Sporocytophaga myxococcoides: one gene and its partner. The protein of the gene in region 2 interacts with the protein of the main gene of each other region in a pairwise test. Links are inferred from orthologs where the notes say so. Each region holds a gene or a part of one and is shown on either strand. Other genes may lie near its edges. The genes, in order: MYP_RS23065 and MYP_RS09830.

Region 1 (15,166 bases), on a different replicon or contig from region 2:
TCCAGGCACAGGTCCTTTAGTGTCAAGAGAAAAATTGGTAAATACATAATCTGGCTCAATCTCTTTTGTCTTAGTTTCATATAACTCTACAACAAATCGGCCATCAATATCTGGATAGAGAGCATAGGCTTGATTATTGGTACTCAAATCTCTCTTTAAAAACGCTTCTGCAAAATCCGGTTGAATAAATATTTTATCAACATTAATATCATTAAACTTAACACTCCTGGTACTAAAGGTCCTGAATTCATTACCTCCCGGAAAATTGTTCTCAAGATTAAAATAGTTATATTCCAGTTTACGGAGATCTTCCTGTACATACAAAGGCTGCAGATTGTCAATAATCTTATCCCACCTGTTGTTCTGTCGAATCACAACCTTTATAGATCCTCTGGGATTTATAATTTCCATATTGGGATACAAAATATTAAAATCCAATTGTTGATGAGTGAAGCGCTGGCTGACCCCGGTAGAAGGCTTTTGCTCTACTGCAATAGCTACCTTGCTATCAAAAACAATAAATCTTTTGGTTAAAATAATATCAGATTCATCTCCACTTCTGTATATAACAGCAAGATAATTTCCTGTTACTCTTACCTTAGGTAAGGTTGTTTTGTAATGTGTGTACGGAATTCGGGTTCCTATTGAGGACTTTCGATCCTCTATAAAATATTCGTTATATCCGTCAAGGTATTGAACTGTGCTAAGGCTAGAAATAGTCCAGTCTGCATTGCAATGGATGATTTTAAGATATAAGCTAGATGCTCCTTCTCCTAATTCATCAAATTCCAGAACCAGTGGCACACTTTGAATTAAAGGGACAATGGGAGTATTTAACTCATCATTGTTTCCTGAATTAGCAGGATATAGCAACACTGTTTTAAACGCTTCTTCATATACAAAATCCTGGGTAATTAAAGTCTTATCCTGAGATTGTAAATTATTATTAAAGGCAAATTGAATAATGCTGGAAATAAATAGGAGACTAAAAAGTCTCCTTAAAAATTCAGTTCTGATCATACTATTTTTGGTCTTCAAGCTCTTGTATTTTTTCTGCATATTCATCCCATTTCTGCTGTTCTTGTTCGAGTTGCTGACGAAGCAATTCATATTTAGAATTAGTATCTGCAAGTTTTTGAACATTACTATAAACGTCCGGCTTAGCCAGTTCTTCTTCTACTTTTGCTTTTTTATTTTCCAGTTCTGTAATCCTTGTTTCCGTTTTTTCCAGCTGATTTTGCAAACTCTTTAGTTCTTTTTGTATTTCCTTTCCTGGTTCAGTAATATTTTTTATAAGCTTTTCTTCTGACTTTTTTGGAACGGAAGAACTTACAGGCGCAGTTACCGAATTCTTAACTCTTTGTTCTTGCCAGTAACAGTATTCTTCGTATGTACCAGGATACTCTTTTATTTCATTATCTTCAATAAACCAGATTTTATTTGCTACCTGTGAAACAAAATGTCGGTCGTGTGAAATGACAATATAGGTGCCTTCATATTGTTGAAGCGCCTGTATCAGAATATTTACAGAGACAATATCCAGATGGTTGGTTGGCTCATCCAGCAAAAGAAAATTTGCTTCTGAAATAAGAGTTTTGGCAAGTGCTACTCTTGATTTTTCCCCTCCTGATAAGACTTTGATTTTTTTGAAAACATCATCATTGGAAAAAAGAAAACATCCGAGTATCGTACGGAGCTCTAACTCTGATTTGTCACTGCCAGCTTCTTTAAGCTCATCCAGCATAGAGTTATTAACGTTTAGAGCCTCAAGCTGGTGCTGCGCAAAAAATCCCTGAAGGACGTTGTGTCCTTCTGTTCTTTCTCCTTCTATATTTTCAGTACCTGCGATGATTCTTAAAAGTGTGGATTTCCCTTTTCCATTTGCGCCTATTAATGCTATTTTATCCCCTCTTTCAATAATAGCATGTGTGTTCTTCAATATATTAAGGTCTCCATAAGACTTTGAAATATTTTTTAAAGAAAGAATTGTTCTTCCTGGATTTTTGCTGAATTTAAATCGGAAATTTACTCTCGCATTTTCCTCCACAACATCCTCAATTAAATCCATTCGTTCCAGAGATTTAACACGAGACTGCACTTGACGAGCTTTGGATGCTTTCGCTTTGAATCGGTCTATAAAGCGCTCCGTCTGGCGGATTTTGGATTGTTGATTTTCAAATGCACCTTTCTGAATCTCGGCCCTTAGAGCTTTTTCTTCAAGGTAAAATTGATAATTGCCGGCATAAATATGAAGGTTTTGCTGGGCTACTTCCACCACCGTTTTTACTGTATTGTCAAGGAAGTATCTGTCGTGAGACACCACAATAATAGCACCTTCATAATTTTCAAGATATTTCTCTATCCATTGAATAGATGGAAGATCAAGGTGGTTGGTAGGCTCATCAAGAAGAAGGAGAGAAGGTTTTGCCAAAAGTAGTTTAGCTAACATAACACGCATTCTCCAGCCTCCTGAAAATGTTTTTAAAGGCTTTTCAAGATCTTTAGTAGAAAAACCAAGTCCCTCTAGTATTTCTTCAGCCTTGGATTGAATTGAATAGCCATCCAAAGCTTCAAATCTTTCCTGAAGTTTAGTTAGTTTGTCAACTAGGGAATCCTTGTAATCGACCTCCATTTCTTTCAATACTTCATCAATTTTCTTTTGAAGGGCCATAGCTTCTTCAAATGCCTGCATGGCTACGTGAAGTATACTCTCCTGGGAATCATAAGATAGAAGATCCTGGTTAAGAAAACCAATAGTACATTCTCCACTCCTGGAAATATCCCCTTTGTCAGGCTTGTACTCCCCGGTAATAAGACGAAGCAATGTAGATTTTCCCGTTCCATTGGCGCCTATGAGTCCAATTCTGTCTTTAGGCTTTATGTGTAGAGAAACATCTTCATAAAGTGGTCGACTACCTATATAGAAAGACAGATTGTTTATTGAGAGCATAATTTATAATAATGAAATAAAAGGCAAAGTTAACCAAATAAGAGGAGTATGGAAAGTTTTATCAAATAATGAAGGCTGGTCTGTAAAAGTTCAATGGTAATTAATTAATTTTGTGGTAAAGCCTAATTAATCGTTAGCTATTGAAAAATCCTGTTTATTACTGAATCAATTGTCTTTCTATAAATTTCAATCTTTTGATTTATATTGAAAGATTTTTTTAATATTTAATCCCTGTTTAAAATACTCTGATGGAAAAACCTGCTTTTGATGATATTTACATGGAATTGGCTGTAAATCTTTCCAAAAGATCTCACTGTGTAAAACGGCAAGTAGGAGCGGTGCTGACCAAAGATACAAGAATTATATCCATTGGTTATAATGGTCCGCCTGCCGGCACACATAATTGTGATGAAGAATGGCCGGTAGAAGGTTGTCCCCGGGATTCTAAAGGGAGCTGTTCTCTAGCTTTGCATGCAGAGCAAAATGCAATTATTTATGCGATAGAAAATGGCGCAAAAATTAAAGGATCAACAATTTATGTAACATTATCCCCTTGTATTGCATGTGCCAGAGTTATCTTCAGTCTTGGAATTTCCAAAGTCATTTTCCTTCATTCATATGCTGAATATAAAGGTATAGCGAGTGATGAAGGCGTAGACTTTTTAAGGAAGTTTGGTGTAGAGGTCGAAAAATATAAAGGAGAGTTGCCTCATTTCACTCCTGACGATGTCAGCCGAGGTTAATATTATAAAATATTAACCTCAGTTTCCAATTCAATGCCAAATTTTTCGGATACTGATTTTTTAATTTCTAACGAAAGATTTTTGATTTCCTCTCCACTAGCATTTCCGCAATTTATAAGAACCAGTGCTTGATTTTTATGAACGCCTGCATTTCCAATAACTTTTCCTTTCCAGCCACATTGCTCATTCAGCCAACCTGCCGGAACTTTTACTTTTCCAGGTTCGCATGGAAAAAAAGGTATGTTGGGATATTGAAGCTTGAGATTTTCAAATTGCTTTTCAGGAATTTCAGGATTTTTAAAAAAACTTCCTGCATTTCCAATTATTCCTGGATCTGGAAGTTTTGATTTTCTTATATGGATAACTGCATCACTAACATCTTTAACAGTGGGCTTAAATACATTCATTTCTTTTAATGTATCTGTAATAGCTCCATAAGAAATATTCAGGTGGGGATTTTTTTCCAGTTTAAAAATCACATTGGTGATGATAAATTTCCCTTTAAAATGTTGCTTAAAGATGCTGTCTCTGTAACCAAATAAACAATCCTGATTGGTAAAGATTGCTTTATCTCCGGTTGTTATATGGATAGCTTCCAGACTTTCCATGCAGTCTTTAAGTTCTACTCCATATGCCCCTATATTCTGGATAGGAGCAGCACCGACACTGCCAGGAATCAGCGATAAGTTTTCCAATCCTCCAAAACCTCGTGCTACTGTAAATAATACAAGATCATGCCAAAGCTCTCCAGCTCCTGCCTTAATATAAACAGAAGTGTCATTTTGTCCAATTATTTCGATACCCTTTATCAGGTTATGCAATACCAGTCCGTCAAAATCTTTTGTAAAAAGAATATTGCTTCCTCCGCCAAGTACTAATTTGGGTAGCGTTTTATATTCTTCATTTTCCAAAATTTCTAATAACTCACTCTCATTTTTGAATTGAGTATAACCTTTTGTTATGACATCTATCCCAAAAGTGTTGTATTTCTTTAAATTAAAGTCTGATTTTATTTCCATTTAAAATAAAAATTCTCCTATAAAAACCCCAAGTTTTTTAATTCTGTTCAAAGTTAACTTTTCAAAAAAACAAAATGATGATGTAGGTCACATTTTACATTTTGAGGTAAAAAAACTTATACACATTTTTTTTGAATCATGTAAGAAATAGGTAAGTTTTTGAAGATGTTATTTTCTGAAGTTGAAAATCATAATGGGTTGAAATCATGAGGTTTAGTCATTAAAAATTGTTGTTTTGGGTTAATTATTTGATTTATAAACTTTTAAAAGGAGTTGTCCACAAAGTTTAGTATTTTTTGTGGAAAAATGTTATTTAAAATCATTCTAAATTATGGCCATTTTTTGAGTTTTTAAAATATAATCATTTGATATTCAGGTGTAATTTATCGGAAGGTTCCCTAAGGTTATATTTTCATTAAAATTGCTCTGAAAACATTTTTGATAAATTCAATTCCCATACTAGATTTGTGCGACTTTATAAAGAGTATGCCCAAATTAACGGATAAAACTAATTTTAACATGTCCTTAACCAATACCATCAATCGCTCGGCGATTACTTTGTTATTACTTTTTCTTTCACTTTTTGTCAGTTTACCATCGAATGGTCAGGAGAAACCTGCAGCAGCAGGAGCTGATCCAGAAAAGGTGGCTGAAGGTGCAAAGTTATTTGAAGCAAATTGTAAGGCTTGTCACGCCGTCCATGACGTAGTTGTTGGGCCCGCGCTGAAAGGTATAACCAAAAGAAGACAAATTGGCTGGATAGTCAATTTCGTTCACAATTCACAGAAAGTAATTGCAAGCGGCGATCCGTATGCTGTTGAGCTTTACAACAAATTTGGTAAAGCTGAAATGAAATCTTTCCCTGAACTTTCAGAAGACCAGATTAAAAATATTGTAGCATATGTAGTAGAGGAAGAAGGGAAAGGACCTGCCAAAAAAGCGACAGCTGGAGAAGAAACTACTACTACAACCGAAGCTTCTAATGACGAAGGTGGATATTCAGGTATCATACTAATTCTGATCATCATCGTTCTTGTATTGGTTCTTGTAATGTTAGTTGTATTCCTGTCAGTATTGAAAAGATACCTGAAGGATAAAGAAGAAAAACTGACAGAAGCAGATCAGGAAATAGTAAATCAAAAATTTGATGTTATTAAAGTAATAAAAAGCAAAGGATTCCTTTCTATAGTAGGTATCATCTTTGTTGCATTAGCCCTTAGAGCTTGCTGGAATAACATGTTATATGTGGGTGTTGATCAGGGATATGCTCCAATCCAGCCAATTCCATTCTCTCATAAACTTCATGCAGGTCAGTACAAAATCGATTGTAACTATTGCCACACGGGAGTAACTAAAGGAAAACAAGCAAACATACCATCTTTGAATATCTGTATGAACTGCCACACTCATATCAAGAGTGGCCCAAGATTCGGTCAGGATGGAATTGCAAAGGTTGTTGATGCTTACAATTCAAATAAGCCGGTTAAATGGGTAAGAGTACATAACCTTCCTGATCTTGCTTACTTCAACCACGCTCAGCACGTGCAAGTAGGTGGTATAGAATGTAAAACATGCCACGGTCAGATCGACACAATGGAAGTAGTAAGACAACACTCACCTTTAACTATGGGATGGTGTATCAATTGCCACAGAGAGACTGCGGTGAACGGAAAAGACAATGCTTATTATGACAAGCTGATGGAACTTCATTCTAAGAAAGGTCCATTAAAAGTTGCAGAAATCGGAGGTCTTGAGTGTTCAAAATGTCACTATTAATCAATTTAGAAGCCTAATTCATTTTATATAGATTCTTATGAAAGATAACAATAAAAAATACTGGAAAGGAATTGAGGAGTTATCCAACGATCCAGAATTTTTAAAGCATGCGCATAATGAGTTCCCTGAATTTTTATCTGTAAAGGAAAAAGGAAGCAATGATGCTTCTGATGCTCCAGACAGAAGAGATTTTTTGAAACTATTAGGCTTTAGTGTTGCTGCAGTTTCCCTTGCTGCTTGCGAGGCTCCTGTGAAAAAAGTTATTCCATATGTAAACAAACCTGATGATGTTGATCCGGGAATTGCAAACTGGTATGCATCTACTTATCAGGAGGGTGGCGAATATTGCAGCATCTTGGTAAAAACAAGAGAAGGAAGGCCTATTAAAATTGAAGGAAATAAACTTTCTCCAATTACAATGGGAGGAACAAGTGCAAGGGTGCAGGCTTCTGTTCTAAGTTTATATGATACTGAAAGATTAGAGTTTTTTGTTGAGGAAGGTAAGGCGGTAAAAGTGAAGTCGGTTGCTGAGTATGCTTCCCTTGATAAAAAAATCATTGATAAGTTAACTGCAGCTCAGGCTTCAGGGAAATCTATTAAAATAGTTTCTCAGACAATTTTAAGTCCTACTACTAAAAAGGTAATTGAAGAATTTAAGGCGAAATACCCAGCTACAGAACATGTAGTCTATGATGTTTTATCAGCAGATGGTATCCTTAAAGCAAATGAACTGTCTTTTGGACAGAGAGTGATTCCTTCCTATAACTTTAGTGCAGCAGATGTCATCGTGAGCTTTGGTGCTGATTTTTTAGGAACATGGATTTCTCCGATAGAATATGCAAAACAATATTCTAAAACGAGAAAATTAAGTGTTAATAAGAAAACAATGAGTAAGCATTATCAGATCGAAAGCAATTTGTCGCTTACCGGTTGTAATGCTGATACAAGATTACCTATCAAACCTTCTGAAGAAGGACTTTACGTTGCAGCTTTATACAATGCTCTTGTTGGAGGATTAAATGTTAAATCACCTAACCATGATGTAATTAAAAAGGCAGCAGCAGATTTATTACAAGCAAAAGGAAAATCATTAGTTATAAGTGGATCAAATGATCCTTACGTACAGCTTCTAGTAAATAAAATCAATAGTGAATTAGGCAATTACGGTAAAACTATTGAATTAAGTACGCCTTCTTTCCAAAAACAGGGAAGAGATGAGGCTATCCTTAAATTTATTGATGAAGCTAAAGCTGGTCAGGTTGGTGCTGTTATATTTTACGGAGCAAACCCTGTTTACGATCATCCAAAAGGGGCTGAGCTGAAAGAAGCATTAAAGAAAATCTCACTAAAAATTTCCTTTAGTGATCGTATGGACGAAACTGCATCTGAAGTAGATTATGTATGTCCGGATCTTCACTTTCTTGAATCTTGGAATGATGCTGAACCTAAAAAAGGATATTTCAGCTTAACACAGCCTACTATTACTCCAATATTTAAAGGTAACAGAGTTGCTCAGGAGTCACTTCTGATCTGGTCAGGTAACAAAACAGATTACTACACATACCTGCAGAATAACTGGAAGTCAAGATTGACTGGTGGTAATTTCCAGGAATTATGGGATAAAACCCTTCGCGATGGAGTATATCAAATTCAGTCTTCAAGTTCAGCAGAAGCAGCAAGTGCTGTAAATGTTAACTTAGGTGAAGTTGAAGAGAATATCAATAAAAATTATAAAGCTACATCTGGTATAGAGTTAAGTCTATACTATAAAGTAGGTTTGGGATCCGGTTCGCTTTCAGCTGGAAATAACCCATGGTTACATGAATTACCTGATCCTGTTTCTAAAGCTACTTGGGATAACTATCTTGCTATTCCTAAAAAAATGGCTAATGAAATGGATATCAGCCAAGGGGATGTTGTAGCTCTTACAGTTGATGGAAAGAATACAGGCATTGAAGTTCCAGTGTTAATTCAACCAGGACAGGCAAATAATACTGCTTCATTGGCTCTTGGATATGGAAGAACTAAAGCTGGTAAATGTGGAAACGAGGTAGGAAAGAATGCATATCCTTTAATCAAAGTTAAAGGAAACAGAATTGATTTGAATGCTGGTGTTGTAACATTTGCTAAAACTGGTGATGAGAGGAAAATAGCTCAGACTCAAACGCATCATACAGTAATGGCTCGTCCAATTATTCAGGATGCTTCTCTGGCAGAATATCAAAAAGATGCTGGGGCAGGAAGGTATAAGCCAATGATTCATACTAACCTCTATGGAGAAAAGAAGCCAACTGAGATAACAGTTTGGTATGAGCATGAGAAGCCAAACCACTTATGGGGAATGAGCATAGATCTTAACTCTTGTATTGGTTGTGGAGCATGCGTAGTAGCTTGTCAGTCTGAAAATAACGTTCCTGTAGTTGGTAGAAAAGAGGTGCTGAACAGAAGAGAGATGCACTGGATCCGTATCGATCGTTATTATAGCAGTGATGCTGAGACAGATAAGACAGGTGAATATTTTGAGAGTGAATCAGGAGTTAAAGACCTTGAAATAGCTGCAGAGAATCCGACAGTAACATTCCAGCCAATGTTATGTCAGCAGTGTAATCACGCACCTTGCGAATCAGTTTGTCCGGTTGCCGCTACTACTCATAGCAGCGAAGGTCTGAACCAAATGACCTACAACAGATGTATCGGAACAAGATACTGTGCAAATAACTGTCCATATAAAGTAAGAAGATTTAACTGGTTTAAATATTTCGAAAACGAGGAGTTTGACAAGAACGTCAGCATGAACAACTTCCTTGGTAGAATGGTGTTGAATCCTGATGTAACTGTAAGATCAAGAGGAGTTATGGAAAAATGCTCTTTCTGTGTACAGAGAATTCAGGAAGGAAAGCTTAAAGCTAAGATGGAGAAGAGAAGACCAGTTGATGGTGAAATCGTTACCGCTTGTGCTTCAGCATGTCCTACAGATGCAATTATATTCGGTGACAGAAATGATACTGAAAGCAGACTACACAAAGATAATGCTGTTGAAAATGCAGAAAGATCATATGCAGTCCTTGAAGAGCTTAATGTTCAACCAAACATTTTGTATCTAACTAAAATCAGAAATTCTTAATTTAGAACCTATTACAGATTTTTAATATAAAAAATATGCAAGTTACTTCGCCCGTAAGACCGCCTCTGGTAACAGGGGGCAAAACTGTCTCTGATGTTACTCAGGATATAAGCAGGCACGTAGAGAATAAACCTACTAAATTGTGGATCATGGCATTCACACTTTCTTTAATCACCCTAGGTTATGGTTCATATTGTTTATGGATGACCTGGTGGAAAGGAATCGGAATGTGGGGATTGAATAAAACAGTGGGTTGGGCTTGGGATATTACCAACTTCGTTTGGTGGGTTGGTATTGGTCACGCAGGTACGCTGATCTCTGCAATCCTTTTGCTCTTCAGACAAAAATGGAGAACATCAATTAACAGAGCTGCTGAAGCGATGACAATCTTTGCGGTTATTTGTGCTGCAAGTTTTATCGTGGCTCACATGGGTAGACCATGGCTTGCATATTGGGCACTTCCATTGCCTAATGCATTTGGATCTCTTTGGGTTAACTTTAACTCTCCTCTTGTATGGGACGTATTTGCGATCAGTACTTACTTTACTGTTTCGCTGGTATTCTGGTACATTGGTCTGGTTCCAGATTTTGCGACAATCAGAGAAAGAGCAACCGGAGTTAGAAGAATTGTATATGGTGCTTTGAGTTTAGGTTGGGACGGTTCTGCTAAAGCATGGCAAAGATACGAGGCGGTTAGCTTAGTACTTGCTGGCTGTTCTACACCACTTGTACTGTCAGTTCACACAATTGTTAGTATGGACTTTGCAACTTCAGTAATCCCTGGCTGGCACGCTACAATATTCCCTCCTTACTTCGTTGCAGGTGCGATCTTCTCCGGTTTTGCGATGGTGTTGACGCTAATGCTTATTACAAGAGTAGTATTCAGACTTGAAGATTATATTACTGTAGAGCATATGGAGTCGATGAATAAAATTATCGTACTAACAGGTTCTATCGTTGGTATTGCTTATTTATCAGAATTCTTTATCGCATGGTACTCTCATGTTCCATATGAAAGTTATACATTCATTAACAGAGCGTTCGGAGATGACTATTGGTGGGCATACTGGTCTATGATGACTTGTAACGTAATCTCTCCTCAGTTATTCTGGTTCAGAACTGTAAGAAGAAGTATTGCATGGACATTCCTTCTTTCGATAGTTGTAAATATTGGAATGTGGTTCGAGCGTTTTGTAATCATCGCTACTTCGCTTTCAAGAGACTTCATACCTTCTAGCTGGGCATATTTTTCACCTACACTTTATGATATCGGTGATTATCTGTTCACTTTCGGTTTGTTCTTTACTCTCTTTCTTTTATTTGCTAAATTCTTCCCTGTAGTAAATATGGCTGAGGTAAAAGCAATTATTAAATCATCATCTGCAAAAAAAGATACTAAATAAGGAATATGTCAAAAGGCACAAACTATATAATAGGAGTATTTAACGACGAGGATGTACTGATGGATGCGGTTGGCACATTAAGATCATCCGGAGTTAAAATTCAGGAGGCTTATACACCATTTCCTGTACACGGTTTAGATGATGCTTTAGGTTATAAACCATCAAACCTTCCAATTGCAGCGTTTCTATTTGGATTAACCGGGACAATCTGCGCATTATTATTAACTATTGGTACTATGGGCTATGACTGGCCTATGGATATCGGAGGTAAGCCATATATTCCGCTTCCTCATTTTATACCAGTAACTTTTGAGCTTACAATATTATTAGCTTCATTAGGTATGGTCGCAACCTTCTTGGTTATCAGCAATCTTAAGCCGTGGGGACATGACCCGTTCATGTTCGATGGAAGAAGTACGGATGATAAATTTCTTCTTGTTATTGATCTGGATAAAAATAAAATGGATAAAGATGCTCTTACCAATTTATTCAAACAGACAGGAGCTTCAGAAGTAAACTCTAAAATTGTTGAAAATCATTAATATTATTTTCGGACATGAGAAACGCTTATAAATACACATATATATTTTTAGTCCTTAGTGTTATCTTTTCTTCTTGTGTTGATCAGAAGAAATTTGAGAACATAGGAACACATGAAAAACCAAATGTAGAATTTGCTCCAAACATGTACTACTCAGTGGCTTATGAACCACTAAGTCAGATTACTGATACAGATGCGGGGTTGTGGTTAAATTCAAACGATAGTGATACTGGAGAGTTTTATAACTCAAATCCTTACAATCCTCATAGAATGAATATGAGAGAACCTGCTGCTAATACGGTTAGGTTTAATGATGGTGGTTTTTTGCCATATCGTCTTCCTAAAGATTGCCTTGATTATGCATCAAAGACTCTTCTAAACCCATTGAAGGTTAATGATAAAACTATAGAAGAGGGAAAAATTCTTTATGTTAAGTTTTGCGCTCACTGCCATGGAGAAACAGGACTAGGCGATGGACCTGTAAACGATGCTTTAAAAGGTGTGGCTAATTTAACTACTGGTTCCATAAAGGATGCGACTCCTGGACACATATTCCACGTGATCACTTGGGGTAAAGGAAGAATGGGAGCTCATGGTAGCCTGTTAAATCAGGAAGAACGTTGGAAGATTGTTTCTTACGTAAAAGAAAATTTACAAAAAGCTGAAGCGCAACAATAAAACACATTAAATTTTTAACTCATGGTAGTCGAAGAAAAATTTGAATTTACAAGCGGGGCTAAAAAGAAAATTATAACAACCTTTGTGGTCGGTCTTGTATTGGCCTTAATAGGAATATTTGTAATAGGCTCAAGAAGTCACGGGCATGAAGAAGCTCATGGAGCCAGTCATTCTAAAGAAACAGTTGCTGCTTCAGCTCAACATCATGGTGGTCATGATGCACACGCTCAAGAGCATTCCGCAGCTGATCATCATGGGGGAGGAGAGCATGCTGAAGGTGGACATCATGGTGCAACCGGTATTGCTTTAAGAGTAATTAAAAACCTTTGGCACAACAGTATATTCTTTACTGGTATCGCTGTTATAGGTGTATTCTTTATTGCCTTTAATTACATCGCACAGGCGGGTTGGTCTGCTGCTATAAAAAGAGTTCCAGAGGCTTTCGGATATTACATTCCGTTTGCTGCCATATCTACGATTGCTCTTTTCTTTTTGTTCAAGCAGGATTTATTTCACTGGTATCATGATGGTTTGTACAATCCGTTTTTAGCAGACGGTAAAACTCCTAATCCGGAATATGATCCTATTATCGCTAGTAAAACCTGGTATTTAGGAAAAGGATTCTATATATTCAGATTATTTGCATACTTCATCCTGTGGTTCTTAGTATGGTTTAAATTAAGGACAAATTCTTTAAATGAGGATTTAAATGGAGATTTGAAATATCACGACAGCAGTATATTCTGGTCAGCAATTTTCCTTATTATCTGGGGAATAACTTCTTCTACTTCTGCATGGGATTGGGTTATGTCAGCGGATCCTCACTTCTTCAGTACAATGTTTGGTTGGTATGTTCTGGCAAGTTGGTTTGTAACTGGTCTTGCATTTATTACCTACATCACTGTAGCGCTTAAGGAAGCAGGTTACCTTTCTTTTGTAAATGAAAATCACTTCCATGATCTAGGTAAATTCATGTTTGCATTCAGTATATTCTGGACATATATATGGTTTGCACAATTTTTACTTATTTATTACGCTAATATTCCAGAGGAATCGTACTATTATGTTGAAAGATTAAAGAATGATATATATAGTCCTATATTCTTTCTCAATCTGATAATTAATTTCCTTTTCCCTTTCTTGATTTTAATGACTAGAGATGCTAAGAGACAAAGGATAATTCTAAAGGTAGTTGCTGTAGCTATTATTATTGGTCACTGGTTGGATTTCTATATCATGTTAACTCCTCCGATTTTGAAACATGAAGGTGGTTTGGATGCTAATTTCTTGTTTATCGAATTAGGATTGGCATTAGTATTCGGAAGTATATTTGTTTTCTTTATAATGACTGGATTGTCAAAAGCATCGTTAGTTGCTAAAAACCATCCAATGCTTGAAGAAAGTATCCACCATCACGTAGTTTAATTAGGAATTTAACTTTAATTAATAAATTAAGATAAAATGTTAGGATTATATATAAGCATAGCTGCGGTTCTTATCCTTGCTATTCTTTTCCTGGTATTCAGGATTCAGACCTTCATTGATATTGTCAGGGGAGCTAGTACCAGGAGAGTAGGAACGAGCAATAAAGTTAATGCATTTTTACTGCTTGCTTTCTTCGTTGTTTCTACAGCATTGTTTATTTGGTATTCAGTACCTGCGTCAAAGTTTTTCCTTCCAAAGGCAGTTTCTGAACATGGAGTAAGAACTGACCAAATGTTTTGGATTACAATGACTATTTTGATAATTGCATTTATTGGTACAAATATCTTCTTGTTTTCTTTTGTATTTAAATATCAATTCAAAGAAGAAAGAAAAGCATATTTCTATCCTGATAATCACAAATTAGAAATCATCTGGACAGTAATTCCTGCTATTGTAATGGCTATCCTGGTTTATTTTGGCTGGAAAGAGTGGTCTGCAATTACAAGACCAGCACCAGAAAATGCAGAGGTAGTTGAAATAATGGGAAAACAATTTGCATGGCAGGTAAGATATCCAGGTAAGGATAAAAAGTTTGGTGGTTATAATTATAAATTAATAGATGCCACCAACGAAATGGGTATGAATTTAAATGATCCTAATTCTAAGGACGATTTTTTACCTAGTGAAATTCACATTCCTAAAGGCCATCCTGTATTATTTAAAATAAGAGCAAGAGATGTTATTCACAGTGTTTTTGCTCCTCATTTCAGACTAAAAATGGATGCAGTTCCTGGACTTCCAACTAAGTTTTGGTTTACACCAACCAAAACAACTCAGGAAATGAGGGATGAGCTTGGCAATCCAAAATTCAATTATGAAATCGCTTGTACTGAAGTATGCGGAAGAGGACATTTTGCAATGAGATATGTTATCGTTGTAGAAGAGCCTGAAGAATATGAAGCTTGGTATGCAGCACAAAAACCATGGTCAGAATCTAACCTTGAGTATATTTTATCCAAGGTTGATGAAAAGAGCAAAGGTCTATATCCTGCCCCTCCAGCATCATCAGCACCTAAAAAAGATACTACATCTACCTCAGCACCGGCAGATACTGTATCTAACAATACTAGCGTTTCATTAAATTCTCACTAAAATCGATAAATATTTTCTAATAATATGTCTGTAGCCGAAAGTCATTTGCACGACCATCATGATGATCATGAACATGATCACCATGATTTACCTTGGATTAAAAAGTATGTATTTAGCGAAGATCACAAGGTTATTGCCAAACAATATCTGATTTCAGGTATTATCTGGGCAATTATCGGAGGCGGTTTATCATTACTTTTCAGACTTCAGTTAGCTTATCCGGATGCTAATTTTGATTGGCTGAAGCCTATATTGGGTGGATGGATCCAGAATGGAAAATTAGATCCAGAATTTTATCTGGCACTTGTTACAATGCACGGAACAATCATGGTATTCTTTGTATTGACTGCTGGGT
Region 2 (15,470 bases):
AAGAGACAATATTTACAATCCTACAAGAGGCATATTATTAACTGCAGAAGCCAATATCAGCAAAAGACTCACATACACTAAAGGTTATTACAGACACTTTAAAAGTGAATTTGTAGTATATATTACACCTAACCTGCCCAAACAACTTACACTTGCCATGCGAATTGGCGTTGCTGCAACAGGAGGAGATTTTGAATTTTACCAGGGCAATAGTATAGGTTTAACACAAAACGTAAGAGGATACAGAAAAACAAGGTTCATTGGAGATGATTCTTTCTATCAGAATGTAGAATTACGAGGAGAACTTTTCAACTTTAATGCATACATATTTCCTGCAAAAATCGGTCTAATGGCCTTATTGGATAATGGTCGTGTATATGTACGGGGAGAAAAATCCAGAGAATGGCATACATCTTACGGTCCAGGAGTGTGGATGTCGATCTATGACAGGTTTGTAATGAATGCAACCTATGCTTTTTCAGAAGAAGACCAGTTATTTAATTTCAGGCTAGGATTCTTCTATTAAAAAATGCGTGAAAATATTATTCGTGACAGTAAGATTCCCAATCCTGTAATACCTTTAATATCTTTTCTTCAGTAAGCGGTTTAGTAAGAAATTCACGAACCTTAAACTTTTCTATTTGCCTTATATCATTCTCATTAGAAGAAGTGGAAAGCATAATGATGTTAATATTTTCCTTATTAGGAAGATTTAGAGTATTAAATTCTCTCAGAAACTCTATTCCATCCATTACAGGCATTTTAATATCAAGAAAAATCAGATGAGAACAGTTATTAAAATTCCTGCAAAATTTGTGGACATACTCCAGCCCCTCATATCCATTGGTGGCTGTGGTTATATTACTTGCTACGTTTAATTTTCTAAGAAGACGTTGATTTATGAAATTGGTAATATTATCATCGTCTATCAAAAGTACATTTTCAATTTTCATGCATAATGGAAGTTTATGGTTTTAAACCCCAAAGACTGCTAAAGTAATTTATTAACAGACAATTGTGAAAAATGTTTATAACTTTACTTTCTATTCTGAGCAGAATCAAAAAAATAATTAAATCTAAGGTCCTTAATAGCTAATATAATTAAATTTCCCCCCTAATCTCCCCCACATCCCCCACAGCTGCTACACGAGCTTCCGCAGGAACTACCTCCACTGCCACAACCCGATGAAGAACCATCTCCTCCCAAACTGTTACTTTCATTACCTGCATTCCGTGCAGAAATAAATGTAGGAGCAAGTAATAATGGACCCGCCATAAAATATTTCCAATCCCAATCCTCAATATTTATATGATCATGAGCTGTTGATGCTTTGTAAAAGTCAGGAATAGTTTCTTTTAATATTTGTTTAGTAAGACGTTTGAGAAAAAATATAGTCAATATAAGATAAGCTATTAAAAATACTACCAACCAGAACACAGGCTTTTCTCTTGATATTCCTGTAAAGAGCCTCACAGTACCTGACATGAACACCATTGATATGATTGCAAAGTTCATGTAGTATAACCTTCCAAAGAATTTTGATTTGATATAATATTTTTGAAATGCATCCATTGATCCCGCAATGGAAGAAAATACATGCCGCCCTTTAAGAAGTCTTAAAAGTTCATTATACTTAATTCTACTATGACTTTTCAGGGTCTCCTTTACCACAAATTCATAAATGTTCTCAGCTACAGACTTTGCTTTATTCTTCAATCTGTATTTCTTACTAACATTAATCTTATCTTCTTCAATCATTCGACTCACTATGCCATCAACAAATGGTGACAGATCACAATTTTCAGCATAGATTAACTCAACCGGTGTAAGTTTTTTTAAGAAAGCATATTGAGGTAGTTTATTCAAAAATTCTGACTGCTTTCTCTTATTATAAAAATCCAACAAGCTAAATGATGCCCCACAGCCCAATAATAACATCCACATATAGTACGGATTACCAATTTGTATAACCAGAGGTCTAAACAAATAATAACAAGGCGTTGCAAGAATGACAAAGGCAAAGATGCCTATTAATAAAAAAGTCCTTAAATTAATTGAAGCTTTAGGTAAAGAAAGTGGTCCGTATATATCCGTGTAATTCCATATTTCTTCTGGTTGCTTCCCGAAAGTCTCTTCATATATCACCTTCGTTCTCTCTTTAGCGGCAGCAAATTTCCTATGGTCTTTACTATTATGAGTCGACGGAACATGCTCAATCTTTCTGCCTAACAGATTACAGAATTCATTATAGGACTTTGTAAACACAAGGTGCTGGTGCCAAACAACATCCACTATTTCTGATGGAGATACCATTTTGTCAGAGGTTGCAGCCAGGTACATAAACTTTTTGTATTCCAATATAGCAGACATGGCAAAATTTATTGTCCACTTATTTTCATTTGCAAGGCGGGTAGAAAAACCATAAACATCTGTGGGTTCATCAAGTGCAAAATTTTCGACGCTTTTCCACAATGATGTATTAAATACAATTGACATAAACAAGTCTCAATAATTCAGTAGAATTTTACTTTAGGCGATTCAATAAAGTTACAAAATAAAAGAAAAACACCTAGTGTTCTAAAATCACTCTATATCAAAAAAAATTATACACTGATGCCTAAAAAACTGAACTTAAAATAGCAGGAATCGATCAGGCTGGATGAGTCCTGCTATTTCTCAGGGCAAATCTATTGCTCAGCTATCTTTTTAACGATTTCCAATGCCTTTGGAAAGGTTTTATTAAAATACTCCTGATATTGATTGGTTACATCAACTTCCACATTAAGCTCAGTTATACCATCATTCTCAGAGAGGAAATAACTTTCCTTTGCTCCTTCCCAATCTTCACTTTCTTTTGATTTTGGCTGTTCCTTGCCTTTTAAAATAGTTCCCAGATGTCTGAAGGTCATTTGATCATTGGGTTTCTTTGTTTCTATCACACTAAACATGCCATCGCCCTCAGAAGTCAAAAATTTTATTTTACTTCCTTCTTTCCAATCGCTTTCTGCATATGAGCCTGGACTAAATGCATCTGTCCATTGGCGGTATGAAACATCAGACCAAAGTGCATCCCACACTTTATCTTTTGATGCATTAATTTGTACCGAAAATTTGAGTAATGTCAACGTAACCATAGAAATATCTTTACTGATAAAACAACTTTTGATTTCAAACTGGTTTCAATTCTTTTTATTTATAACTATTTGGATTTATCAAAGCTTACCATCCAACTGGTCCCGAATTTATCTTCACACATGCCAAAATAAGAACCCCAGAATGTATCTGCTAAAGGCATAGAGACTTTTCCTCCCTCCGATAGGGAACTAAAAACTTTATCCGCAATAGATTTGGAATCGGCACTAAAACTTAGGGTAATATTACTGACAACCGGGACTTCACCATATTCAGGATTTGAATCACAGCCCATAAGTATATTTTCTTTTTCTTTATTGATTGGAAGAGAGATATGCATGATTCTGTCTCCAAACTTTGTATCTATTTTAAGATCTTCAGAAGGAGGCATGTCCTTATATTTCTGAATAGTAATAAATTCACCGCCAAATACGGATTTATAAAAGTTAAATGCTTCCTGGCAATTACCGTTGAAAGTCAGATAAGGGTTGATTAATGACATTTGCGTTATAAATTAAGAGTTAAATACTAATACAAAGTAATCTTTCTTAAGTTAAAAAACAGGGGTAAAAAACGACATTTGTAAAGGCCATTTCAGCAAATCAATTCGAAAAACAAACTAAAAGCCCATGAACATTTCTAATCAGGAACCGTCTTATCTAAAACAAAAAAGGGCTATCCTTATTCGGAATAGCCCTTCTAATATTAGTCATCACAAGAATTACATGTGCAACGCTCTGTTCTCAGTAGCAGCAAGACATGCCTCTTTAAATGCTTCCGTATATGTCGGATGTGCATGAGACATTCTTGAAACATCTTCCGCAGATGCTCTGAACTCCATTGCCACAACAGCTTCTGCTATCATATCAGCAGCTCTCGGACCAATGATATGTACACCAAGAATTTCATCTGTCCCTTTATCTGCTAGAACTTTTACAAAACCATCCGTATCCATACTTGCTCTTGCTCTGCCCAATGCTTTGAATGGAAATGATCCTGTTTTATATGCTCTTCCCTGCTCCTTTAATTGATCTTCAGTAAAACCTACTGCAGCCACTTCAGGCCATGTATAAACTACCCCTGGAATCAGATTATAATTAATATGTGGTTTCTGACCAGCCATGTATTCAGCGACAAACACTCCTTCTTCCTCGGCTTTGTGTGCAAGCATTGCACCTCTGACTACATCACCTATTGCATAAATACTAGGAACAGAAGTTTCCAAATGATCATTTACAGCAATTCTTCCTCTTTCATCCAGCTTTACTCCTGCTTTCTCCAGACCTAAGCCTTCTGTATAAGGCCTTCTTCCTACGGATACAAGACAATAATCTCCTTTGAATTCAACTGAATTACCAAGCTTATCATCTGCTTTTACGGTTACTTCTTTTCCTTTTACAGTAGCACCTGTAACTTTATGATTGAAGTAAAATTCAAAGCCTAGTCCTTTTAATACCTTTTGCAACTCTCTTCCAAGAGCTTTATCCATTGTAGGAATAATTGAATCTAAGTATTCAATAACCGTAATCTTTGTTCCCAGTCTTGCATAAACAGAACCTAGCTCAAGACCAATTACACCACCTCCTATCACAATCATGTGCTTAGGAATTTCTGTAAGATTAAGCGCTTCTGTAGAAGTAATAATTCTTTGCTTATCGATAGCAATTGACGGCAAAGAAGATGGTTTTGAACCTGTAGCAATAATTGTCTTCTTAGTGGTGATGGTTTTGTTTCCATCAGCTCCGGCTATCTGAATTGTATTTTTATCCAGGAATGAACCAAGACCAGTATAAACATCAATTTTATTTTTCTTCATTAAAAAGTTGATGCCCTCTACCGTTTTGCTCACGACATCGCCTTTTCTCTGTATCATTTGCTTAATATTCGCCTTCAGGTCTTTTAACTCTATACCATGCGATTTGAAAGCATGAGCTGCATTATGATAATGCTCTGAAGAATCAAGCAATGCTTTGGATGGTATACAACCTACATTAAGACAAGTACCTCCAAGCGAAGTATATTTCTCAACCAGAGCTGTTTTCATTCCTAACTGGGCACATCTGATGGCAGCAACATAACCGCCAGGACCCGAACCAATAACTACAACATCATATGTCATATGATCAGAAATTTAAAAAGTTAAAATTGTGAAATGTTTTATTCGAAATATCTGACAAACTGCCTCAGGCTTCTTCGCTCAATATTGGCATTTTCGTCCTTTGCAAAACTTATAATCTCGCCATCCCTGGCATCTATAACAACGTGCAGGTAATAAATATTCCCTTCAAAAGCTTCCATTCCTCCACCTGCTGTACCTTCAAAGCTCTTTCCTCTTCCCAGAACATCTGTATAAGGTATAACAGCTGTATATGCAGCTGTACTATCAGATACTTTTATCTTTTCTGTAATCTCCGCAAAATCTGTCAATTTATACTTCTGAGTATACTCTTCAGAAACATATTCGAATGTTTTGAAAACACGTTTCAGTTGAAGCGTATCTATATTCAGTGTACGATCCTTCAGAGTCTGAGCTTTTGCTGCAATAGATTTGAAATACTCCTTATCAGAAAAACTTGGCTCCAGCTTTTTATAAGCAATCAACTTGCTAATCTGCTGAATGGCGACAATAAAGTCCCCTTCAATAGGTGCAGATACTGCTGTCCGGAATTTATAAAACGGCCTCTCAAAATTTTCTGACAAAGCCAGTTCAAAATACCCATGCTCTTTAGCATTCCATAATACAGATCTTGGGTCTACCTCAGGGCTAAGTTTTCCAAGAAGAGGATTTTTCTGAGACCTGAGAGAAGAAAATTCGAGGGTAAAATATTCTGTATTTTTTGCAGCATACAATTTCCTCACTTGTGAAAGGTCCATGAATTCTATTGAAATGGAATCCCAATATTCAGGGACAATCGACTTCAACAAATCATTATTTCTTTTGCCCCAGGCTTGGGTTGTATCTGCAAGTACTACAATTAGTTTTCTTTCCTTAATTTTCCTGGCATCACTCGCCTTTATGTCAAAAATCTGAGCACGGCCTTGTGATGATGCGAAAATCAGAGAAAGAAAAACTAATAGCAGTCTGAAATACATATTTCTTATATACCTAATAATAATCTTGAAGGATCTTCAAGAAGTTGTTTTACTCTCACAAGGAAACCAACAGACTCTCTTCCATCGATGATTCTGTGGTCATATGAAAGCGCTACATACATAATCGGACGAATCACCACTTGTCCGCCAACAGCAACAGGTCTTTCAACAATATTGTGCATTCCAAGTATGGCAGACTGAGGAGCATTGATAATTGGAGTAGAAAGCATAGAACCGAAAATTCCACCATTTGTGATAGTGAAAGTACCTCCTGTCATTTCATCAATAGTAAGCTTATTGTCTCTCGCACGTCCAGCAAGTCTTACAACTTCTTTTTCTATCTGATCAAAAGACATTGACTCCGCATTACGGATTACAGGAACTACAAGTCCTTTAGGTGCTGAAACTGCAATTGACACATCACAGAAGTCGTTATAAACGATTTCCTCCCCCTCAATGTAAGCATTTACCGCAGGGAACTCACGAAGAGCCAGACAGCATGCCTTAGTAAAGAAGGACATAAAGCCCAAACCTACCTGATACTTATCTTTGAACTGATCCTTATACTTGGCTCTTAGATCCATGATTGGCTTCATATCTACCTCATTAAAAGTAGTTAGCATCGCTGTTTCGTTTTTCACAGCTACCAATCTTCTTGACACAGTCTTTCTCAGACTTGTCATTTTTTCTCTTCTCTGGCTTCTTGCGCCGCTTTGAACCGAAGGTTTAGAAGTTTCTGCAGGTTTCGCAACCGGAGCACTTTCCTTTTTCACTGCTTCAGCATTCAAGGCATCTTCTTTAGTAATTCTTCCATCCTTGCCTGTACCTGCTACTGCAGTAGGAGAAATACCTTTTTCTGCAAGTATCTTACCTGCAGCAGGTGAGGTATGCCCTTTAGCGTAGTCAGTATCTCCTGTAACAGGAGCAGCTGCAGTTTTTGCTCCCGCCTTGACACCTGATATTTTACAAATCGCAGCTCCAATCGGAAGAACAGCTCCCTCCTGAGCAATAATTTCTAATGCACCGGAAGCTTCAGCTGTAAGCTCAAAAGTTGCTTTATCAGATTCCAATTCGCAAAGAACTTCTTCAGCAGCAACTGCTTCTCCATTCTTTTTAAACCATCGGGCAAGTGTTACTTCTGAGATCGATTCTCCAACAGTTGGAACCTTCATTTCTATGACAGAACTTCCTGAAGTTTGAGCAGGAACTTCTTCTTTTGCGGCTTCTTTAGGCTTAGCTTCACTCTTGCCACTTGGCTCAATTTCGCAAAGAAGTCCGCCAATTACGACAGTTTCGCCTTCTTTCGCTTTGATACGAAGGATACCTGCCGTTTCAGCATTTAATTCAAAGGTCGCTTTGTCCGACTCAAGTTCACAAAGAAGCTCATCTGCATTAACAAAGTCCCCGTCTTTCTTATTCCATCTTGCAACCGTTACTTCTGATATAGATTCCCCGACTACCGGGACTTTTATTTCTAAAGCCATTCTCTTTATTATTTAGTGAAAAAGGTTATTAATTCAATTATTATGCAAAAGCTTGTTGTACAAGGTCTTTTTGTGATTCATTATGAGCTTTCAGGTACCCCACCGCAGGAGAAGCAGCCTCATCTCTGGCAACTACATCTATATCGGCTTTCTTATACAGATTTCTCAATATATACTCCCATGCTCCCATGTTTACCGGTTCTTCCTGAACCCAAAGGACTTTGGCACCTTTGTACTTATTAAGAACAGTATTCAACTGATCCTGAGCAAGTGGATATAATTGCTCAAGTCTTACGATAGCAACATCGCTTCTCTTATTGTTTACCTTCTCTTCAAGTAGATCGTAATAAACCTTTCCAGTGCACAATAAAAGTTTTTTCACTTTTTTAGGATCTGCCTCTTTGTCGTCAATTATCTCTCTGAACTTTCCACTTGTGAATTCACTCATCGGAGAAATTACTGCAGGGTTTCTTAACAGCGATTTAGGAGACATAACGATCAAAGGCTTTCTGAACGGCCAGGTCACTTGTCTTCTCAAAGCATGGAAGAAGTTTGAAGGCTCAGTTATGTTTGCAACAATAATGTTATAATCAGCACCTAGTTCTATAAATCTTTCCAGTCTTGCACTTGAGTGTTCGGGGCCTTGTCCTTCATAGCCATGTGGCAACAGCATTACAACTCCATTCTGCCTTTGCCACTTGGTCTCGGAACTTGAAATAAACTGATCAATCATTACCTGCGCTCCATTGGCAAAATCACCAAATTGTGCTTCCCAGATCACTAGCGCATTAGGATTGGCCATTGCATAGCCATACTCAAAACCAAGAACAGCGTTTTCAGAAAGTAGTGAGTTGTAAATTCTAAAGCTTTTCTGGTTATCTGCAATGTTATTAAGAGTAAAGTATGGCTCATTTGTTTCAGCATCTTTCAGAACAGCATGCCTGTGAGAGAAAGTACCTCTCTGAACATCCTGTCCGCTTATTCTTACAATCTTTCTGTCAAGAAGAAGCGAACCATAAGCAAGTAATTCAGCACTAGCCCAGTTCAATACTTTAGTTTCAAAGAACTGCTCTTTCCTTTCCTTAAGAAGTTTTTCAATTTGCTTCAAAGGCTTGAAACCATCCGGAATAGTTGAAAGAGCATTACCAACTTTATCGACAGTTTCCTGTGAAATAAATGTTTCCGGTGATTGTTCAAAATCAGCAGGAGTAGAGCGTCTTAGCTCTTGCCACTCTTTCTCCATTTTCTGGAAAGTATATGGAAGAGCTTTTTGCTTCACCTGATTCAAACGATCCTGAAGCATCTCTCTAAACTCCTTATCCATATTTTTCGCAAGTTGAGCATCAACATCACCCTTATCAATAAGTTTTTTGTTGTATACTTCTCTTGGATTCGGATGTCTTGCAATAATATTGTACAGAGATGGCTGTGTAAATTTAGGCTCATCACTTTCATTGTGACCGTGTCTTCTGTAGCACACCATATCAATGAAAATGTCTCTCTGGAATTTTTGTCTGTATTCTGCTGCTACCTTCATACAGAAGACCACGGCTTCAGGATCATCACCATTAACGTGAAGTACCGGAGCATCTATGATTTTTGCGACATCTGTACAATAGATACTGGAACGCGCATCATCAAAGTCTGTAGTAAAACCAACCTGATTATTGATCACAAAGTGGATTGTTCCACCTACATTATACCCCGGAAGCTTAGACATCTGAGCGATTTCATAAACAATTCCCTGACCCGCAACAGCAGCATCACCGTGAATCAATACCGGAAGGATTTTTTTGTAATCGTATTTATAGATTCTGTCTGCTTTTGCTCTTACATAACCCAGAACTACAGGATCTACAGCCTCAAGGTGAGAAGGGTTGGGAGCAAGCTTCAGATAAACTTTCTTGTTATTAACAGTAGTAACCTCACTTGAATATCCCATGTGATACTTCACATCGCCATCACCCATCGTAAGGTCTGGAACTGCTGTACCCTCAAACTCATTGAAGATATGCTCATAGGTTTTATTCATGATATTGGCAAGAACGTTTAGTCTTCCCCTATGTGCCATACCAATCACAACTTCTTCTACACCATGTTCAGCTCCTATATTGATTAAAACATCAAGAGCTGGAATTGTAGTTTCACCACCTTCCAGAGAGAATCTTTTCTGACCAATGTATTTCGTGTGAAGGAAGTTTTCAAAAACAACGGCTTCATTCAGTTTATAAAGAATCCTTTTCTTTTCCTCAGCAGTTAACCTATAATTGAGAGATTCCTTCTCTACTTTATCTTTAATCCACTCTAAAATTTCAGGCTCTCTAATATAAGAATATTCGAAGCCTATCGGGCCTTCATATATATATTTTAAAGTCTCAATAATTTTGCGCAAAGAAGCTCCTGGAATCCCCAATTGCTCACCTGCCTGAAAAGGAGTATCAAGATCAGCATCTGAAAGACCAAAATCCCTGAGATCGAGTAAAGCTTTTCTGTCTTTTCTTTCTCTTACAGGGTTGGTTTTAGATTTTAAATGGGCTCTGCTTCTATAGGAATGGATTAACTGACTGACTTTAATTTCCTTTAGAACTGCATCTGAAGAAACTGTTGCGCCCTTTGCGGCATGACCATTAGTTTTGCCACCATTTTCTCCGAACTTCTGAGTTGAAAAATCAAAACCTTCGAAAAATTTTTGCCAGCTGTAATCTACTGACTCAGGATTTTCTTTGTAGCTTTTGTAAAGTTCATCCAGGTAATCTGTGTGAGCATTACTGATATATGAATATTTTTCCATTTAAATTATAATTATTAAAGCAAATATGCAATTTTTATTCTAATCCACATAATCGAACATTCGCATGTTCAAATATCTCTATAATTCAATTAATTAACCTCTTACAAAGTCCTCCAGATACGCGAACTTTTCTGTAAGCTTTCCTCCCTTTGTTATAGTTGCTTTCTCAATTGTTCGATCCTTATCATCACCAAGAAGGTTCGGGAGTACATTTTCAATCAGTTGTCTTCCAAAGTCTTTACTTGCATCTCTCGCAAGTTCCCCTGGAAGATTATCAATTGCCATCACAGTTATATTATCATGATTTGAAAAGGCCAATTCCAACTCCCCTGTAAATGGATTGTAGTCATATACGGGATCATTTATCGTTGAAGGGCGTTTAGTACATGGTATAGAACCGTCTATATCACAGGTAATATCTGCAATGATCTTTATCCTAAAATCGTCTCTCAGCATATCTTCTTTGGTAAAAAGTGCTGGAGCCTTAGGATTCCAATATGCACCGGCAATAAGAAGATCCGTAACTTTTTCATATTTATAAAAAGTTGAATAAAATCTTTCAGGATGGCTATAAAACTCCTCCCCGGACCATGCCTCTCCATTTCTTTTTTTATGATAATCTGCAGATCTGAGTTGACAATAAACCGGATAAGAGAAATTTTGGGCCAGGAAATCAGAAGCTGAAACTTTGGCAATTTTAAGCTCCTTTAATATTTCAATCGCCCCATTACTTACTCTTCCACCGCCTGTTAAAGCAATTTTAATTGGAGGTAAGGTCACTTTTTTTAGTTCTTGTTTTAATTCCGAATAATCAAAACAAGCATAAGCCCTTTTCAAATCATACAGACCAAATCTTTGACCATATGTATAAAAAGCATTATAAGTACCAACAATCCCGGCATATCTGCCAAAAGCGATAATTCTGTTACTATTTTTATCTGTCAAAACCTCATAGTCAATAAGCCTGATTCTCTTTTCAAGGATCGTCTGCAATAATTTCTTATTGTGAGGTTGTTTCTTAATAGTATGAGAAAAAAAGAAATAGGTTTTATCATGAAGCAAAAGTGGAATAGGTACTTCTTTCACTCCAAAAAGAATATGACAACAAGATAAATCTTCCTGCAAAGGAAAACCAAGCGACTCATACTCAGAATCTTTAACACAACGTTCAGGACTAGGCTGAATAAAAAATTTAACAAAAGGATATTTTTCGCTTATTGCCTTACATTGTTCCGGTAACAAAGGAACTCTCCTGTCTGTTGGAATTCTGCCTTCTCTTAGAATTCCTATGTTTATCGTTTTCATGGCTAAATTAACATTTAAAAATCCTCATACGGACAAATTTTCCCTTGCTGTTTCATAAACAGGTCTAAATATCTTAATTTGCAAGGAAATTTGAACCTGAATTCTCTCAATATTTTATGTACAACAACAAAAAAGTCGTGGTAGTGCTGCCGGCATATAATGCGGAACTTACATTAAAGAAAACATTTGACGAGATTCCCTTTGATATTGTCGATGAAGTAATTCTTGTAGATGATGCAAGTAAAGACCAGACTGCAAAAGTGGCTAGGGAAATAGGGATAAAACATGTGGTTGTTCATACTCAGAATAAGGGTTATGGTGGAAATCAAAAAACCTGTTACGATACTGCCCTGAAACTAGGTGCTGATATTGTTATAATGCTACATCCTGATTATCAATACACGCCTAAACTGATTCATGCCATGACCAGCATAATCGGAAATGATTTGTATCAGGTAGTCCTGGGAAGCAGAATTCTCGGTAAAGGTGCTCTTAAAGGAGGAATGCCAATGTATAAATATATTGCCAACAGATTCCTTACCTTGTCACAGAATATTCTGATCAATCAGAAATTAAGTGAGTACCATACTGGTTACAGAGCTTTTTCGAAAACCGCACTGGAAGCAATAGCCTACCATAAAAACTCTGATGATTTTGTTTTTGACAATCAAATGCTTTCTCAGATTTTTATGGCAGGTTTTGAAATTGCAGAAGTTACTTGTCCAACTAAATATTTTAAAGAAGCTTCTTCAATCAACTTTAAAAGAAGTTCTATATATGGCTTAGGAGTATTGAAAGTTTCTCTGACTCACTTCTTCCACAAGCTGGGAATTATCAAATCTCCCATTTATTCAAAATAAATCATTATCAGGGTAAACGGCGATAGAATAAAAAGCCGTTTTTCCCTCCTATTTTTTCAACTCCCGGAGCTTTTTCCAGGTCTCCTTCACGTCCTACTTTGGTTATAAAATAGGCTGGCTTGTCTAACTTTCCTGTTAACAAAACATTTAAATCAACGGGATTTCCATTATTATATCCAGGTTTTCTTTGAGAATAGAAATATTGAGCATAACTCTTATACCCGACTACTTCAACATATACATCCTTTCCTTGCAAGCTTTCAAAAAATTCAATGGCAGCTGCCTGTGAATATTTTTCAACTTTGGGAACTACCAATGCCATTGACAGCTCTATAACTATCATTGTTGAACAACAGATTAGAATTGCTGCACGGGTAACCTGGTCCTTTGATAAAAGCACAAGAGCAACGATAACAGCAATCAGGTAAAAGGCCCCTGCAAGAGATTCAAAGCCGGACCAATGAACTACAGCATCCATGTTCGCTCTCGCAAAACGGTCTGGAAATAATTTATCCAGAGGTAATTTATCCTTAAACTTATAGAACAAAGGAAGAAGGATTAAAGCGAGGCTTACAGTAATGCCAATAACACCAAAACTTATATTAAAATACTTTTTTAAGCGCAACTTTCTGGTATCTATTTTATATAGGGCATAAGCAGCTAAGAAAGTAATCGGGAAATAACAGAAAGAAGAATAGTGCACTATTTTAGTTTTTACTATGGAAAACAAAATAAGTACAACTAAAAGAGAAATGGTTATCCATAACTTCAAATCCTTCTGTCTGTACGTGTCAGTATATACTTTACCAAATGATTTATAGACAAACAAGGAAGCTGGAAAACAGCCTAGTAACAATACTACAAAATGATAGTAAAACGGCCCCCCGTGGCCTGCATCCTGGGTTTTGAATAAACGAATCTGATAGTCTATAAACTCTTCAATAAACCAAAAACCGTTTTTAATAATTTCTAAGCCAAACCATAGAAAAGCAACCAGGCCTGCAGTAAAGAAAAACATCGCAATTTCTGTAAACTTGAAAACACCCGGCTTTCTTCTAACTGCCATAAAGGATAAAGAAACAAGTATAGCTATCAGCATTGCAACGGGGCCTTTAGTCAATACGCCCAGGCCGATAAAAATTCCGGCTAACAAAATTTCAACTCTTCTTTTTCCTCCTTTCTGATAATCCTCTGAAGCTACTAAACTCAGAAAGTAAATTCCCAGAAATATACAAAGGTTAAATAGTGGGTCAATAATTCCGGATTTAAAATAAAAATGGGGCAAAAAGGATCCGGCATAAAACATTACCCAGAACAACCCAAATTTTAAATCAAACTCTTTTGTTCCTATTTTAAAGATAGCAAGAAGAGTAATAATACCAATTATGGCATTCGGGAAACGCGCTGCGAATTCATTAAATCCAAACAAATGCATGCTTGCTGCTTGCAACCAGAAGAATAGTGGAGGCTTCTCCCAGAAAGGCTGGTAGTTGATTTGAACCCGGAAATAATCCCCGCTAAGAATCATTTCCCTTGAAGACTCTGCAAAGTTTATTTCATCCCAATCAAATAGATGCACACTCCCCAGAAACGGTAAAAATAAAACAGCCCCGGCCAGAGCAATTATAAGGTAATAGGGAAGATAACGCAGATACATAGATCTAGGAGTTTAGCTTATAAATTGGTTTATCGGCAAAAGGCTTATTCTTAAGACTGCTGTAATTTTCAAAATAGTAAATAACAATAACAGAAATCAATACTCCTATAGCAGCACCAAAGTATGTATCAATAAAGAAATGCTGCATCATATAAACCCTCGAAAGTGTAACCATAAATGCCATTACAAAATAAAATACCTGAACGATTTTATTCTTAGCAAAATAAGCGAGTACTATAAACAAAGTAAACGCGCCGGAAGAGTGTCCGGAAGGAAAGCTATGAAGGGAATATATTTCTATATTTTCTATATAATATAAATCAGGAACATCCTTCAGATAAGCTTTAGGTCTTAATACATCACTAAAAATTGTACGCTTTAGGCTTTGAACAATAATAGTGCTGACTATTAATGAAACACTAGCAACTATTCCATAATAAATCTTTCTGAAGAAAAGGATTATAATAATGCAGATAGGAAGAATTCCTTCACCAAACATTGTTATAATCTGGAAAAATTCGTCAAGGAATGGTGTGTGAAACTGATTGACAAAAATCTCAATCGGACCTTTAAAAAAAAGGAATAAGAGAACAGCTCCTGTTATTAAATACAGTAGAAATAAATAAAAGAAATATCCCGTATTTTTCAATACGTTTAACAAAGCGCTGCTCTCAAAATATATGTATAAACTAATTTATTCTATTAGCAGAAAGGCTAATTCTCATCGTTCTCCTCTTCAATATCATCTTCCTCTGTGATGGGATGACCTTTCTTCAAATCTTCTCTTCCTCTAAGTTTCTTATCATCAACATTCTTATCAAGGAAGTCATTAACCTTGTCCAGATCAAAACTGGATACAATTTCTCCAAACGTATTCACTCTGATATCAAAACCATCGAGTTCTTTATTTACCTTTGGTTTTTCTCTTTTAGCTGCTTTTCTTTTAGCCATAGCTTTAAGCTTTTACATGTTCGCTGAGAACCTGCAAAGCTGAATCTATCCGACTAACTGTTTCTTTAACTCCTAACACCTCAATAATCTGCATCAAGTCAGGACCAGAACCTGCTCCTGTAATTGCCAATCTTAATGCCTGAAGCATTTTACCAATCTTGACTCCGTTTTTATCAAGCACTTGGTTGAGTAAATC

The links.
Region 1: the proteins of MYP_RS09830 (region 2) and MYP_RS23065 interact in binary tests that used the Escherichia coli proteins (3 or more experiments, as listed by UniProt). The link is inferred for Sporocytophaga myxococcoides from one-to-one orthologs.

The regions. Positions count from the first base shown.
Region 1 is NZ_BBLT01000013.1:119,966-135,131, reverse strand. Bases 487-3,462 are described here. They hold MYP_RS23065 (ATP-binding cassette domain-containing protein), read right to left. Parts: upstream 2,951-3,462; coding sequence 1,022-2,950; downstream 487-1,021. Other genes in these bases: MYP_RS23060 (deoxycytidylate deaminase), read left to right, coding at 3,199-3,462; MYP_RS23070 (DUF5103 domain-containing protein), read right to left, coding at 487-1,020. Outside these bases: more of MYP_RS23070, read right to left, coding at 1-486; more of MYP_RS23060, read left to right, coding at 3,463-3,693; murB (UDP-N-acetylmuramate dehydrogenase), read right to left, coding at 3,696-4,712; MYP_RS23050 (c-type cytochrome), read left to right, coding at 5,232-6,488; MYP_RS23045 (TAT-variant-translocated molybdopterin oxidoreductase), read left to right, coding at 6,526-9,612; nrfD (NrfD/PsrC family molybdoenzyme membrane anchor subunit), read left to right, coding at 9,648-11,015; MYP_RS23035 (DUF3341 domain-containing protein), read left to right, coding at 11,021-11,557; MYP_RS23030 (c-type cytochrome), read left to right, coding at 11,572-12,234; MYP_RS23025 (hypothetical protein), read left to right, coding at 12,256-13,659; MYP_RS23020 (cytochrome c oxidase subunit II), read left to right, coding at 13,696-14,811; MYP_RS23015 (cytochrome c oxidase subunit I), read left to right, coding at 14,836-15,166. UniProt on the Escherichia coli protein: Genetic data indicate it may be involved in ribosome assembly or function.
Region 2 is NZ_BBLT01000003.1:458,374-473,843, reverse strand. The notes cover bases 7,551-10,830. They hold MYP_RS09830 (2-oxoglutarate dehydrogenase E1 component), read right to left. Parts: upstream 10,502-10,830; coding sequence 7,751-10,501; downstream 7,551-7,750. Other genes in these bases: MYP_RS09825 (NAD(P)-dependent oxidoreductase), read right to left, coding at 10,595-10,830; odhB (2-oxoglutarate dehydrogenase complex dihydrolipoyllysine-residue succinyltransferase), read right to left, coding at 7,551-7,710. Also shown: MYP_RS09870 (metallophosphoesterase), read left to right, coding at 1-526; MYP_RS09865 (response regulator), read right to left, coding at 543-953; MYP_RS09860 (hypothetical protein), read right to left, coding at 1,115-2,497; MYP_RS09855 (ATPase), read right to left, coding at 2,689-3,135; MYP_RS09850 (VOC family protein), read right to left, coding at 3,201-3,635; lpdA (dihydrolipoyl dehydrogenase), read right to left, coding at 3,855-5,252; MYP_RS09840 (hypothetical protein), read right to left, coding at 5,291-6,226; more of odhB, read right to left, coding at 6,232-7,550; more of MYP_RS09825, read right to left, coding at 10,831-11,806; MYP_RS09820 (glycosyltransferase family 2 protein), read left to right, coding at 11,923-12,666; MYP_RS09815 (ArnT family glycosyltransferase), read right to left, coding at 12,674-14,323; MYP_RS09810 (phosphatase PAP2 family protein), read right to left, coding at 14,328-14,972; MYP_RS09805 (hypothetical protein), read right to left, coding at 15,038-15,274; gltX (glutamate--tRNA ligase), read right to left, coding at 15,279-15,470. UniProt on the Escherichia coli protein: E1 component of the 2-oxoglutarate dehydrogenase (OGDH) complex which catalyzes the decarboxylation of 2-oxoglutarate, the first step in the conversion of 2-oxoglutarate to succinyl-CoA and CO(2).